DNA from 2 places in the Vibrio sp. PID23_8 genome. Region 2 is predicted to be linked to the other one. Evidence: predicted binding sites of a transcription regulator. Region 2 holds the regulator's gene; the other holds the start of a gene.

Region 1 (7,555 bases), on a different contig from region 2:
ATATGATTTTGACAAGCAGTATTCTAATGCCTATCTAGATAAGTAAATGGTCCAATTATTTAGATAGGTTTAGCACTGCGAACATAAAACGAGGAGCTATCATGCTCCCTGTTTTCAATAGTTTATCTATTATAGAAAGTTCTTACCGTATTCCATTGGAGAAATACCGAAGTACGTTGCCAATGTTTGGCCGATATCTGCAAAGCTATCACGACGACCTAATGAGCCTGCTGGCACTTTCTTACCGTAAACGACCACTGGAATGTGCTCTCGTGTATGGTCAGTACCTGGCCATGTTGGGTCACAACCGTGGTCCGCCGTTAGGATAAGTACGTCGTCTTCTTCCATTATATCGAGAACTTCGTTGATACGGCCATCAAAGTATTCAAGTGCCGCAGCATAACCAGCCACGTCACGGCGGTGGCCATAAGCTGAGTCGAAATCTACGAAGTTCGTAAATACGATGGTGTTATCACCCGCCTCTTTGATTTGCTCTAGCGTTGCTTCAAACAATGCTGGAATACCTGTCGCTTTCACTTTCTTAGTGATACCACAGTTTGCGTAAATATCTGCGATCTTACCGATAGAGACGACGTTACCTTGCTTCTCTTCTACTAGCTTTTGGAGAACCGTTGTCGCCGGTGGCTCAACAGACAAATCACGACGGTTACCAGTACGCTCAAACTGACCTTTACCCGGGCCAATAAATGGACGCGCAATCACACGGCCGATGTTGTAATCTTCCAGCTCTTCACGCGCAATTTGGCACAGCTCAAGTAGACGCTCTAGACCGAATGTCTCTTCGTGACACGCGATTTGGAATACTGAATCTGCAGAGGTGTAGAAGATCGGCTTACCCGTCTTCATGTGCTCTTCACCCAGATCATTCAGTACTTGCGTACCAGATGCGTGGCAGTTACCTAGGAAACCGTCTAGGCCAGCACGCTCAAGGATGCGGTCAGTCAGCTCTTTCGGGAAGCTGTTCGCTTTATCAGTGAAGTAACCCCAATCAAAAAGAACAGGTACACCTGCGATTTCCCAGTGGCCTGAAGGCGTGTCTTTACCTGATGAAAGCTCAGCCGCATGACCATAAGCACCGATGATTTCAGCTTCTGCGTCTAAGCCCGGTGCGAAGCGACCAGTTGACTCTTTGTGTGCCATTGCCAGACCGAGTTTCGATAGGTTTGGAAGACGAAGTGCGCCTTGACGCTGCTCGTTATCCGCTAAGCCTTGCTCACACTGGTCAGCGATATGACCTAGCGTGTCTGAACCTACATCACCAAATTGCTCAGCATCTGCGCTTGCACCAATGCCGAATGAGTCTAGTACTAAAATAAATGCTCTTTTCATTGCTCGTTCCTTAGGCCCACTCGGTGTCTTAGCTATAATTGAGCAGGCCTACGTAATTACTTAATCGATTAGATGTCTTCTGCACGGATTTGGCGGTAAACCTCTGGCGTTGGTGTGTATTCCCCCCCCACCTTAATGGCGTTACGAAGGGCTTTAGCGGCCTCTTCCCACTGCACTTCGGTGCGAGCGTGGATAACAGCAAGAGGCTTATCACCGTCTGCGACTTCACCCAAACGAATGAAATTGTCGAAACCAACCGCATAGTCGATTTCGTCCGTCGCAACGCGGCGACCACCACCCATAGAAACCACAGCCATACCGATAGCACGCGTATCCATTGCTGAAACGATGCCCGTTTCTGTGGCGTAAACAGGCTTGATGATTTCGGCTTTCTCTAGGTAGTTATCGTAGTTTTCTACGAAGTCTGCCGGTCCGCCAAGTCCAGCAACCATCTTACCAAAGCATTCAGCCGCTTTACCGTTATCAAGTACTTCCATCAGTTTCGCACGAGCATCTTCCGTATTCTCAGCAAGCTTGCCAAGTACCAGCATTTCTGCACATGATGCCATGGTCACTTCAAGTAGACGTGGATTGCGGTATTCACCCGTTAGGAAGCGAACCGCCTCGCGTACCTCTACTGCATTACCCGCAGAAGAAGCCAGCACTTGGTTCATGTCTGTCAGGATAGCGGTTGTCGTTGTACCAGCACCATTTGCTACCGCAACGATAGATTTTGCTAGCTCTTCAGACGCTTCGTAAGTTGGCATAAATGCACCAGAACCTACTTTTACATCCATCACTAAAGACTCAAGACCTGCAGCAAGCTTCTTCGATAAAATCGACGCCGTGATCAGTGAAATGTTATCGACCGTTGCCGTGATATCGCGAGTTGCGTAAACGCGCTTATCCGCTGGCGCTAGATCACCCGTTTGACCAATGATCGCCACACCTGCGTCTTTGGTTACTTGACCAAAGACGTCATTGGTTGGTGTGATGTTGTAGCCAGGAATTGACTCAAGCTTGTCCAGTGTACCGCCAGTGTGGCCAAGGCCACGGCCAGAAATCATGGGTACGAAACCGCCACATGCTGCCACCATAGGGCCAAGCATCAGAGAAGTCACGTCACCCACGCCACCTGTTGAGTGTTTATCGACAATTGGACCACCAAAGTTCATGTGGCTCCAGTCGATGACCATGCCCGAATCACGCATTGCACAAGTCAGTGCGATACGCTCTGGCATCGTCATTTCATTGAAGAAGATAGCCATAGCAAATGCCGCGATCTGACCTTCAGATACGCTGTTATCTGCTACGCCTTGAATAAAGAAATTGATTTCGTCAGCAGTAAGAACTTCGCCGTCACGTTTTTTACGAATGATCTCTTGAGGTAAATACATTAGTTCCTCCCAAGCTCTTTATGAGCCATGGTAATAGTAGGGTAGAAGAGGTTGGTAGCACCGAAGCTGGTGCTACCATTCAGACGCTTTATTTGGAATTAGTACGCTGATGGATCAGCGACTTGGTCCGATACTTCTAATGTATTTAGTAGATTTGTTAGCAGGCTAGACGCACCAAAACGGTAGTGACGAGCATCAACCCAATTGTCACCTAGGATTTCATCAGCCATTGCTAGGTATGCAGCCGCATCTTCAGCCGTACGCACACCACCTGCTGGTTTGAAACCAACTGTCTCAGCAACACCCATGTCACGAATAACTTCAAGCATCATGCGTGCGTATTCTGGTGTTGCGTTAACTGGCACTTTACCCGTTGAAGTTTTAATGAAGTCAGCACCTGCTTCGATACAGATTTGAGATGCTTTCTTGATTAGCGCTTCTTCTTTTAATTCACCCGTTTCGATGATCACTTTAAGAAGGATGTCACCACAAGCTTCTTTACATTGCTTAACAAGTTCAAAGCCCACTTTCTCATCACCAGCCATTAGAGCGCGGTATGGGAAAACCACGTCTACTTCGTCTGCACCGTAAGCAACTGCCGCTTTTGTTTCAGCCACTGCGATTTCAATATCGTCGTTACCGTGTGGGAAGTTGGTTACTGTCGCAATGCGAACGTCTGGCGTGCCTTGCTCACGAAGTGTCTTCTTAGCAATAGGAATAAAGCGAGGGTAAATACAGATTGCAGCTGTGTTACCTACTGCTGATTTCGCATCATGACATAATGCGATCACTTTTGCATCAGTGTCATCATCATTCAGCGTCGTTAGGTCCATTAGTTTAAGTGCACGTAGTGCTGCTGCTTTTAAATCGCTCATTTCTATCTCCGATCAATATTCAAAAAATTCACTGCTTAACCTCATATCAACTATCTAACTATAATCAAGAAGAAGACAGTGTGTAAAAATTTGGCTAATCAGTCTATTAATGAACGGACTTGGTTCCCTGAAGACTCGGCATAGTCAGCGAAAAATTCATATGCCAATTGCTATCCTTGTCACCGCACAGTACCAGTTTGGCCTATGGCACAACAATCTATGATTGCGGTGTCTTTAATATCACATCACAAAGAAAAACGCTTGTAAGATGTAACATGAAGGGCAATTCATTTGCCCATTGAGTATGTACTATTCACTCAGTGATTATTTGATAATCATAACCACGACTTTGTAATTACTACATTATAGAGTTTCACCGCAAAACTGTAGCACCAAATAGAGCGCAAACGGTTTGTATCTCAAAATTTTCCAACCCCTATTCCACCGACTGCGTAAGCGACTCTCGTCGTCCTACATGCGGTTAAATTTTTTTGGGCCAAAAACGAAAAATGCCCCGCAGCAATTTCTTGCTACAGGGCATGATTTAAAACGGCGTCTATATATTAAGAACCGATTCTAATTAAAGTGCTGCAAGGCTAAGGCAGAAGCCTGCAATCGTCGCTGCCATTAGGTTAGACAACGTACCAGCAAGAACGGCTTTAATACCCATGCGAGCGATATCGCTGCGACGGTTTGGTGCAAGGCTACCTAGACCACCAAGTAGGATCGCGATAGAAGAAAGGTTCGCGAAGCCACATAGTGCGAATGAGATGATAGCCGTTGTCTTCTCAGACATTACTTCACCCGTTGCCGCAACCACTTGAGCGCCTTCACCTAGGTAAGGAGTGAAGTTCAAGTACGCAACGAATTCGTTGATAACGAGTTTCTGACCGATGAATGAACCAGCAACAACTGCTTCGTCCCATGGAACACCGATTAGGAATGCTAGTGGAGAGAACGCGTAACCTAGGATTAGCTCTAGAGTGAGTTCAGGCATACCGAACCAACCACCAATGCCACCTAGCATACCGTTGATAAGAGCAATCAGACCAACGAAAGCGATTAGCATTGCACCTACGTTTAGCGCAAGTTGTAGACCAGAAGCCGCACCGCCTGCTGCTGCGTCGATTACGTTAGCTGGTTTATCATCGCCACCGTCCATTGCTTCTTCGAAATCTTCGCGAGGCTTGTCAGTCTCTGGGTGAAGAATCTTAGCGAACAGTAGACCACCTGGTGCTGCCATGAATGATGCTGCTACTAGGTATTCTAGTGGAACACCCATTGATGCGTAACCTGCTAGTACACCACCAGCAACAGAGGCTAGACCACCACACATTACTGCGAATAGCTCAGATTGAGTCATTTTTGGAACGAATGGGCGAACAACTAGCGGTGCTTCAGTTTGACCTACGAAAATGTTAGCAGCCGCTGACATTGATTCCGCACGAGAAGTACCGAGCGCTTTTTGTAGTGCACCACCAAGAATCTTGATAACCCACTGCATTGCGCCAATGTAGTAAAGAACAGAAATCAGTGCTGAGAAGAAGATCAGAGTAGGAAGAACGCGGAATGCGAAGATGAAACCGCCGCCACCGAACACTTCGAACATCTTGTCAGAAACAAGACCACCGAATAGGAATGATGAACCATTGTTACCGTAGTTGATAACGTTAGAAACACCAGTAGAGAAACCGTTTAGTAGATCACGGCCCCAAGGTACATAAAGAACAAATGCACCTAATGCGAATTGGATAGCAAATGCGCCACCCACAGTTCTTAGATTGATAGCTTTACGGTTATTAGAAAATGCAAATGCAATAGCAAGAAGCACTACCATACCGACTAGGCTCATAAACAGGCTCATAGTTTATGACTTCCTTATAAGTTATTTATTGGCGTGTTACAAAATGGAGCTATAAAGCGGGGGCAATTATACTCATGCAGCATCAATTAAAGTAATGCCACCTTCACACTTTCCTATAAGATTCATCATGGATTCACCCTCATTTGTGAGGCATGTCACAATAGGAAGGAAAACGTTTTCTATTTTAAACAGCATATTTCGATTTTATTCACATATTGAGAATACTGAATTGCTATTTTCCCACATCTGGCACGCAATCGTTTGCCATTGCTGTGAATGCAAAAGCGCAAGTTCATTCAACACATGAATAAGTTTACTTGGGTGGTTGGGCTTCCCTTGATATCCAAGTATGGGCATATCCGGCGCGTCCGTTTCTAAAACCAGATGTTCAAGAGATAGTCTTTGAATCGCGTCGCGCGTTTTGTTCGCTCTTGGGTAAGTAATTGTGCCGCCCACCCCAATGAAAAAGCCTAATCGAACCCATTCCATCGCTTGTTGATAGCTACCAGAAAACGCATGTAACACGCCACCTTTAGGCAGTTTTGCCGTTTTGACCATTTGAACGAGTCGATTGTGCGCTTTACGACAGTGAAGAATAACGGGCAGTTTGAATTTTCGCGCAAGTTCAAACTGCAACTCAAGGGCTCGTTCTTGAAGTGCTACAGGAACATTGATGGAAAAATCTAAACCACACTCACCAATTGCCACACAGTGCTTACCCGCTTGTGACAACTGCCGTTCCAATTCAGCGACGTGTTGATCAAAATCAGGCTGAAGAAAGTAAGGATGAAAACCCAAAGCGTAGTAAAGACCCGGGTATTGGCTGGCTATAGTTTGAATGCGAGACCAATTGCTTGGTCCTACTGAAGGGATCAAGATACGTTCTATACCTTGCTCACGAGCAAGCTCAAACTGATGGGCAAAATCGTCTTGGAACACATCAAAATCGAAGTGACAATGGGTATCAAACAGTTTCATTATTCGGCTTCTCTTGTTCTTCTTTATTAGAAGAAGCGTCATGAGCAGGGTCTGGTTTATACGGTACACAACTGCGCCTTTGATCTGGTGTTAGTCCCATCTCTTTACACCAATCGTCGTAACGTTTGAGTCCTTTCTTAAACCAATTCATTTCACACCTTTCTGTACACCAAATAAAAAGCCGCCGTTAGCTAAGTGTATAGCTAACGGCGGCCTATAATCCAGTGCTCAATGTAGAGCGGCTTAGATGCGATTAGTGCTCACGCGTTGCACGGAAATCGACATCAGGAAAACGTTCTTGAGCAAGGTTCAAGTTAACCATCGTTGGGGCAATGTACGTTAGGTTATCACCGCCATCTAGCGCTAGGTTCGCTTGGTTCTTACGTTGGAACTCATCCAGTTTCTTCGCATCACCACACTCAACCCAACGCGCAGTTGCAACGTTAACCCCTTCATAGATCGCTTCAACGTTGTATTCTGACTTCAAACGAGCCACAACCACGTCAAACTGAAGTACACCGACCGCACCAACGATCAGATCGTTATTTTGTAGCGGACGGAATACCTGTACCGCCCCCTCTTCAGATAACTGAACCAGACCTTTTAGCAGCTGTTTCTGCTTCAATGGATCTTTTAGACGAATACGACGGAACAACTCTGGAGCAAAGTTTGGAATACCAGAGAACTTCAGCGACTCACCTTGAGTGAAAGTGTCACCAATTTGGATTGTACCGTGGTTATGTAGACCGATAATATCACCCGCGTAAGCATTTTCCGCACGTGAGCGGTCACCCGCCATAAAGGTTACCGCGTCAGAAATGCTCACTTGCTTGCCAAGACGAACGTGGTTCATCTTCATACCTTGCGTGTACGTGCCTGATACAATACGCATGAAGGCAATACGGTCGCGGTGTTTTGGATCCATGTTTGCCTGGATTTTGAATACGAAACCAGAGAATTTCTCTTCGGTCGCTTCAACATCACGCTCAACCGCTTGACGAGTTTTCGGCGCTGGCGCCCATTCAGTCAGGCCATCTAGCATGTGATCAACACCGAAGTTGCCCAAAGCCGTACCGAAGTAAACTGGCGTT
Region 2 (7,555 bases):
GAATGTGACTTACGCAATATTGAATCGGTACGCCACTCATTCCGCGCTAAAGTCAAAATTTCTGAACATACCAGCACGCAAGACTTCTTGATGTGTAATTCATCATTCGAGAATTTCCGTGCCGCGGCAGCAAAAGCGGCTTATGACGCAGAAACACAAAGCGTGGTGCTCGCGCCAGAATTGGCGAATGCACTTTTGGTTGGTGAAGGGGATTTTGTTCGCCTTCTTCCGCAGTAACTGACGACAGAATTTAAGGATAGAAACAATGACACATTGGATTGCAGGTGAATGGGTACAAGGTCAGGGTGAAGCATTTACGTCTTTGTCGCCGTACAACCAAGAAGTGATCTGGCAGGGCAAAGGCGCGACGGCAGAGCAAGTGAACCAAGCGGTTGCTGCGGCGCGCGAGGCGTTTGTTGACTGGAAGAAGCGTCCATTTGCAGAGCGTGAAGCGATCGTGTTGGCTTTTGCTGAGAAAGTGAAAGAGAACAGCGAAAAAATTGCCGAAGTGATTGCTAAAGAAACCGGTAAGCCGATTTGGGAAACTCGTACTGAAGCGGCGGCAATGGCAGGTAAAATTGCGATTTCTATCCGTGCTTACCACGACCGCACTGGTGAAGCGACACGTGAAGCCGCAGGCAACCAAATTGTATTGCGTCACCGCCCATTGGGTGTAATGGCGGTATTCGGCCCTTATAACTTCCCAGGTCATCTGCCAAATGGTCACATCGTGCCAGCACTACTTGCGGGTAACACAGTGGTATTCAAGCCGTCTGAGCAAACGCCATGGACGGGTGAATTAGCCATGAAACTGTGGGAAGAAGTGGGTCTACCGAAAGGTGTGATTAACCTAGTCCAAGGTGCGAAAGAAACCGGCATTGCGCTAGCGGACGCGAAAGGCATTGATGGCGTGCTGTTCACGGGTAGTGCAAACACAGGTCATGTTCTGCATCGTCAATTTGCAGGTCAGCCGGACAAGATGCTGGCGCTAGAAATGGGTGGCAATAACCCGATGGTTATTTCGGGTAACTACGGCGACCTAGATGCAACGGTTTACACCATCATCCAGTCAGCCTTCATCAGCGCAGGTCAACGTTGTACCTGCGCTCGTCGTCTGTACATTCCGTTTGGAGATAAGGGTGATGCAGTGATTGCTAAGTTGGTGGAAGCGACACGTAACATTCGCGTTGACCAACCATTTGCTGAGCCTGCGCCATTCATGGGACCACAAATTTCGGTCGCGGCAACCAAGTTTATTCTGGATGCACAAGCTAACCTGCAAGCTCTTGGTGGCGAAAGCTTAATTGAAGCGAAAGCGGGCGAAGCGGCGTTTGTTTCTCCGGGCATCATCGATGTGACGAACATTGCTGAACTGCCAGATGAAGAGTACTTCGGTCCACTTCTGCAAGTAGTGCGCTACGAAGGGCTAGAGAAAGCGGTAGAGCTAGCGAACGATACGCGCTTTGGTCTTTCTGCGGGTCTGGTTTCAACTGACGACCAAGAGTGGGAATACTTCGTTGACCACATTCGTGCAGGTATCGTGAATCGCAACCGTCAGCTGACGGGAGCCAGTGGTGATGCACCGTTTGGTGGTCCGGGGGCGTCAGGTAACCTACGCCCAAGTGCTTACTACGCAGCAGACTACTGTGCGTACCCAATGGCATCAGTGGAAGGTCGCGAGACGGTCTTGCCTGCAACATTGAGCCCAGGTGTCAGCCTGTAATCGAGAAATACGAAGCGGTAACAAAGTATCACCGCTTCTATCTGCCAGAGCTATTTACCAAGTTAGGATTCCGGTAAAGCGCGCTGGCAAACGCTAAAGGCGAGCTCAAGACTCCCCAACGCGTGTTGACTGACTGGCATTAATGCCTCACATACCGTCACAGGTTGATGACCGCGTGTTCGTGATTCTGGACAGCCTTGGGGCTGTGAACGAGCGGTCAACTTCCTCTTATCTCTAACTCTACATTTCATAACAAGGAGTCGTTATGACGCCCGATGTGTTATTTGAATCGCTATGGCAAGACTACATTCAACGTCTTTGCCCTTCAGCTGCTAAAGTCCATCAACTTCTACAAGAAGATGAGCCTTTGATTAATGACCATATTGCGCTACGTACGTTTAATGTCGCTCCCCTCGGTATTGAAACGTTGGCGAAACCATTTTTGACAGTGGGTTATAAAGCCTGTGGTGACTACGTATTTGAAAGCAAAAAGCTGGTGGCAAAACACTTTGAGCACCCAGATCCAAAGCAACCAAAAGTGTTTATCAGTGAGTTGAAGGTCGATGAATGTTCGCCAGAGCTGCAAGACATCGTTCATAAACTGGTCGAGCAGGTTGATGCTTCAAAGCTGATTGGCAGCGGCTTCTTGTATGGTGGACGTTTGTGGGAGATTAGTTACGCTGATTTCCAAACGTTGGCGAACGAGAGTGAGTATGCCTCTTGGCTTGCTGCACATGGTTACGGCGCAAATCACTTTACCGTGAGCGTAAACCAACTTAACCAACACCAAGAAGTGAAGCAAGTAAACGACCACCTACGCACAGCAGGCTTCACCATCAACGAAAACGGCGGCGAAGTAAAAGGTACGCCACAGGTGTTGCTAGAGCAATCTTCGACCATGGCCGATAAAGTGCCAGTGGCCTTTACGGAAGGTGTTGAAGTGATTCCTGGAGGCTTTTACGAGTTTGCTAAGCGCTACGCAATGGATAACGGTGACTTGTACTCAGGATTTGTTGCCGCATCGGCAGATAAGATCTTTGAGAGCACAAACGGAAAAAAATAGAGGGCGCTAATCCAGTGTTTTTCTAAAACAAAAAAGCCACCAATGTTTCTATTGGTGGCTTTGAATTTTTTAAACGTTAATCGGAATTAACGAGTCCCGTAAACAACGATAGTTTTGCCGTGTGCAGAAATTAGGTTCTGCTCTTCTAGCATCTTCAAGATTCGGCCTACTGTCTCACGAGAACAGCCAACGATTTGACCGATTTCTTGACGAGTGATCTTGATTTGCATTCCGTCTGGGTGCGTCATTGCATCTGGCTGCTTAGCAAGGTTCAGAAGAGTCTGAGCGATACGACCAGTTACGTCTAGGAACGCTAGGTCACCCACTTTCTGGCTAGTAACTTGAAGGCGACGAGCCATTTGCGCAGAAAGGCGCATTAGGATGTCAGGGTTTACTTGAATAAGTTGACGGAATTTCTTGAACGAAATTTCAGCCACTTCACAAGGAGATTTAGCACGAACCCATGCGGTACGCTCTTGGTCTTCTTCGAATAGACCTAGTTCACCAATGAAGTCACCTTGGTTTAGGTAAGAAAGGATCATCTCCTTACCTTCTTCGTCTTTGATAAGAACCGCAACAGAACCTTTAACGATGTAGTACAACGTTTCAGCTTTCTCACCCGCGTGAATTAGCGTGCTCTTTGAAGGGTATTTATGAATATGACAGTGTGAAAGAAACCACTCTAGTGTTGGGTCGGTTTGAGGTTTACCTAGAACCATAATATATCACTTCCTCTGCAGGGTACGCTTGCGCTATCCGTATTTTAGCTAAGCCCGAATTAGCTTACTAGAATAAGAATACTTTTCTATACTGCAAGCTCTCTTGTGTTTCGGTTAGAAATAGTATCCTTTTTCGAAAACGATTTCTTGATTTTAATCGTGCCATGGTGGAGATTTTGTAAGCAAAAATGTGCACATGATCACGGTATGAAAAGTAAACACTTTATTCGCGAGGTTTTTAACCAATTTTACCCGTTTCGATGAGCTGTTGCAGAATCGGCCTGACGATGAGCTCCATGGCAAAGCTCATCTTACCGCCGGGCACGACAATGGTGTTGTGGCGTGACATAAATGAGCCGTCAATCATAGCGAGTAGATAAGGAAAATCGACATTTTTAATGCCACGAAGGCGAATAACAACAAAGCTTTCATCCAGACTTGGTATGCCTTTGGCGTTAAGTGGGTTTGACGTATCCACGGTCGGGACACGTTGAAAGTTGATGTGGGTACGAGAAAACTGTGGTGTAATGTAGTTAAGATAGTCGTCCATTGAGCGCACGATTGAATCCATCACGGCTTCACGAGAGTGACCTCGGTCGCGCGTATCGCGTACGAACTTTTGAATCCACTCTAAGTTCACGATCGGCACCATGCCAATCAGAAAATCAACATGCTGAGCCACATCGACATCACCATCGACCACGCCGCCGTGTAATCCTTCATAGAACAGCACGTCACTGTTTTCAGGTAAACCTTGCCACGGGGTAAAGGTGCCTGGCATTTGGTTATAAGGTACGGCTTCATCAAAGGTGTGCAGATAGCGGCGTACACTACCAGTGCCATCCTGGCCAAATTGACGGAAAAAGGCTTCCAGTCCAGGGAAGTTATTAGCTTGAGGGCCAAAGTAACTGATGTGTCTGCCTTGATCACGCGCTTTACGAATTTCTACATCCATCTCTGGGCGAGTAAAGCGGTGGAAGCTGTCCCCCTCAACCCATGCGGGCTTGACGTTCATCATATTGAACATCTTACGGAAGGCTTCAGATGTGGTCGTAGTACCGGCACCGGATGAACCAGTAACTGCAATGATTGGGTGTTTCGCTGACATGACAAACCTTGTCGAAAAATTACTTACCCAGCTGAATCTTAGGTAAACAAGTCCATTATTCGTTGGCAATGTGCAGCGAAGTGGCGCTGCACGGTTGATAATCCACTATAGCATGTAACAAGCGCTTGTCATGGAGTGAAATACGGTAAAATGTGCGGCAATTAAAATTTTTGTTTTAACTGAATATCAACGGTTTCATGCAGTTCAGAAAACACGATGACCGCCTCTCCTTTCTCCAGCTGTGATTTAACTTGATCGATTTTGTCTTGCAGGGAAATTTCTACCGTGCCGTAGTCAGTGCCTTCTCGTAGCACAAACTCACGGATCAAGTTTTCTAGCGTTTCTGGCGCAATGTCTTGCCAAGGAATGATCATAAATACCTCAAACGTTTATGACGAATGGTTAGTTTACAGAGTTTGCTGTGCGGATACAGAAGAAAGATGATTCGCCGCGATACTCTCATAATAGGCGGGCAGCACTTCTTCAAGCCAGAATTTAGGTTTTAATGCTGTGCCAGTGAGAAAGCCTACGTGACCACCGTGCTCATACAGGCGGTAATCAATGTTATCGGGCAGAACAAACTTAGGGATCACCGCATCGGTCATGAACGGATCGTCTTTGGCATGAATGATCAGTGTCGGTAAAGCGATCTGCTGAAGCTTGCTTAATCCCGAACATTGCTCATAGTAGTCCTGTGCGTCTCTGAACCCATGTAATGGTGCGGTGATCAGATCATCAAACTCATATAAGCGAGTCACGCGTTTGATCGAACGATAAGAGAGGGCCAGTTCTCCATGGATCAAGTCGTGCTTTTGCAGCGCATTACGCTTAAGTGATGAAAGCAAGTAGCGTTTGTAGACCTTAGAGAAGCCTTGCTCAATACGATTGGCGCACGCAGCCAAGTCCAGTGGCGCAGACACAATGGCCGCGGCACTCAAAATAGGGTCGTCTTTATACTGCGCCAAGTAGTTTGCTAACATATTGCCACCAAGAGAGATACCGACCGCGACTTTAGGGTTATTAGGAAACCGTTGGTTAAGATACTCGAGGAAGTGACGCGCGTCAGTGACCTCACCAGAGTGATAGGCTCGGGCTTTCTTGTTCGGTTTGCCGCTGCAACCGCGAAAGTGCATCATCACCGATAGCCATCCAGACTGTGAGAAAGCATGCATCAAGCCATTGGCGTAAGGACTGTAAAAGCAGCCCTCAAGACCATGAAAGAGGACGAAGATGGGTTTGTTATTGGCATGATGGTTTGCTTCAGACCAAGCTAAATCCAGAAAATCCCCATCAGGGGTATCTAAGGTTTGCCAAACAGGCGTAAACAGTGCTTTTTTACGAATAAATCGTGGTAACAGGGTTTGGAGGTGCGGGTTCTTGATCCCGGCGGCTGCAAAAAATTGTGTCATACCTAACTGCTCTTCCGTGTACTTTCAGAGTTTGCTGAAAGACTTATTAATATAATCCTTTATAGCTTTAGTATAGATATTTTACTGAGTTATGGATGCTGAATGTTCGGTACTGGAGCTGAGAACGCATGTTGGAGGTGCTCACCGCCAAGCTGACGGCAGTATCTTTGAGTCAGTGGTTCACCGTCATTTTTGATGAGTTTTAGAGAGTTAATGCAATCAACCAGATCCGATTGTTGCTGTTTTTCGAGTTGCAGTTCGAACTGTAGGGCTTCGCGGTACAGGGCATCGTTAACTTGAGACTTAAGGTGGCGACGTAGTTCGCGAAAAGAGTGGAGCATGGCTTCGCTGCGGCCTAGGCAGTTTTGCACTTGCGGCCAATCTTGCTCCAGGAAGATGACCTGCTGCTCATCGAGCCATCTGAGCAGCAGCAGTAGATTCACATTACCGTGATAGTTGTTTTGCAATGACAAGCACGCTTCTTTCACTTCTCGCACACCATAAAATTGCAGACTGAAGTGCCAAAGGTGTTCTAGGGTTAGTGTGTATTCTGCGTGCTTGGTTGTCATTGATTAAACTCTAGCTCCATCTGCTCTAGTGTTTCTTGAGCAGTCATCCATTCCATCTCGGCTTCTTCAAGTTCGGCTTTGCTCGAGGCTTGAAGTGCTAACACTTGGTTAAGTTTAGCCTTATTTTCGGCTTCATACAGAGAGTTATCTGCCAATTGCTCTTCTGCGTTTGCCAGAGCTTCGCCTAACTTATCCATTTTATTTTCTAACTGTGTCAGCGTTTTGCGAATTGGCGCTGTTTGTTTACGAAACTCAGCGTCGCGTCGCTTTTGCTCTTTTTTCGCCGCCGCGCTATTCACGTTGTCTTTCGCAGGTTGTGCTGCTTGCGCTTCTTTACGCTCAGCTTTCTGCTGTTCTGTCAGCCACTTGTAGTAATCGTTCAGGTCACCATCGAAAGGGGCGACTTGGCGATCGTGGACAAGGTAAAGATCATCGGTGGTCGCGCGTAATAAGTAGCGGTCATGCGAAACGATCACCATGGCACCTTCAAAGGTTTGTAGCGCCATGGTCAGAGCTTGGCGCATGTCCAGATCTAAGTGGTTGGTTGGTTCGTCGAGTAGTAATAGGTTTGGTTTTTGCCACACGATCAACGCCAGTACTAAACGGGCTTTTTCACCGCCAGAGAAGGGGGCCACTTTCTCTAGTGCTTTATCACCTTGGAACCCAAAGCTACCCAAATAGTTACGTAGCTCCAGTTCATTTTTATCAGGTGCAATCTGCATCATGTGTTGCAGCGGCGTTTCTTCTGGGTGCAGCGTTTCTAACTGATGCTGAGCAAAGTAACCAATCTTCACGCCTTGTGAATAAGTCAGATCGCCACCTTGTGTCTTTAATTCGCCAGAAAGCAGTTTGATTAGGGTTGATTTACCCGCACCATTGCGGCCAAGTAGGCCGATGCGACTGCCAGGAACAAGGTTCAAGCGAATCTTCTCTAAGATCAGGTTATCGCCGTAACCTGCGGAGA

What was found. The regulator CRP, encoded in region 2, controls carbon source genes, mostly activating them, when cyclic AMP is high. The targets are predictions, from matches to a motif close to TGTGANNNNNNTCACA.
Region 1: AK966_RS02950 (NupC/NupG family nucleoside CNT transporter) is a predicted target of CRP. The motif match lies at 5,631-5,646, and genes of this name have one in related genera.

Annotation. Positions count from the first base shown of each region.
Region 1 covers NZ_LIXE01000001.1:635,036-642,590, forward strand. The annotation lists gene AK966_RS02935 (phosphopentomutase) at 130-1,350, opposite strand; gene deoA (thymidine phosphorylase) at 1,419-2,747, opposite strand; gene deoC (deoxyribose-phosphate aldolase) at 2,846-3,622, opposite strand; gene AK966_RS02950 (NupC/NupG family nucleoside CNT transporter) at 4,203-5,486, opposite strand; gene AK966_RS02955 (TatD family hydrolase) at 5,691-6,464, opposite strand; gene AK966_RS19865 (DUF5363 family protein) at 6,451-6,615, opposite strand; gene prfC (peptide chain release factor 3) at 6,718-7,555, opposite strand, start outside.
Region 2 covers NZ_LIXE01000011.1:13,243-20,797, reverse strand. The annotation lists gene astA (arginine N-succinyltransferase) at 1-237, shown strand, start outside; gene astD (succinylglutamate-semialdehyde dehydrogenase) at 266-1,723, shown strand; gene AK966_RS15940 (DUF1338 domain-containing protein) at 1,989-2,786, shown strand; gene crp (cAMP-activated global transcriptional regulator CRP) at 2,873-3,505, opposite strand; gene AK966_RS15930 (phosphoribulokinase) at 3,744-4,613, opposite strand; gene AK966_RS15925 (YheU family protein) at 4,775-4,987, opposite strand; gene AK966_RS15920 (hydrolase) at 5,021-6,022, opposite strand; gene AK966_RS15915 (TIGR02444 family protein) at 6,112-6,591, opposite strand; gene AK966_RS15910 (ABC transporter ATP-binding protein) at 6,588-7,555, opposite strand, start outside.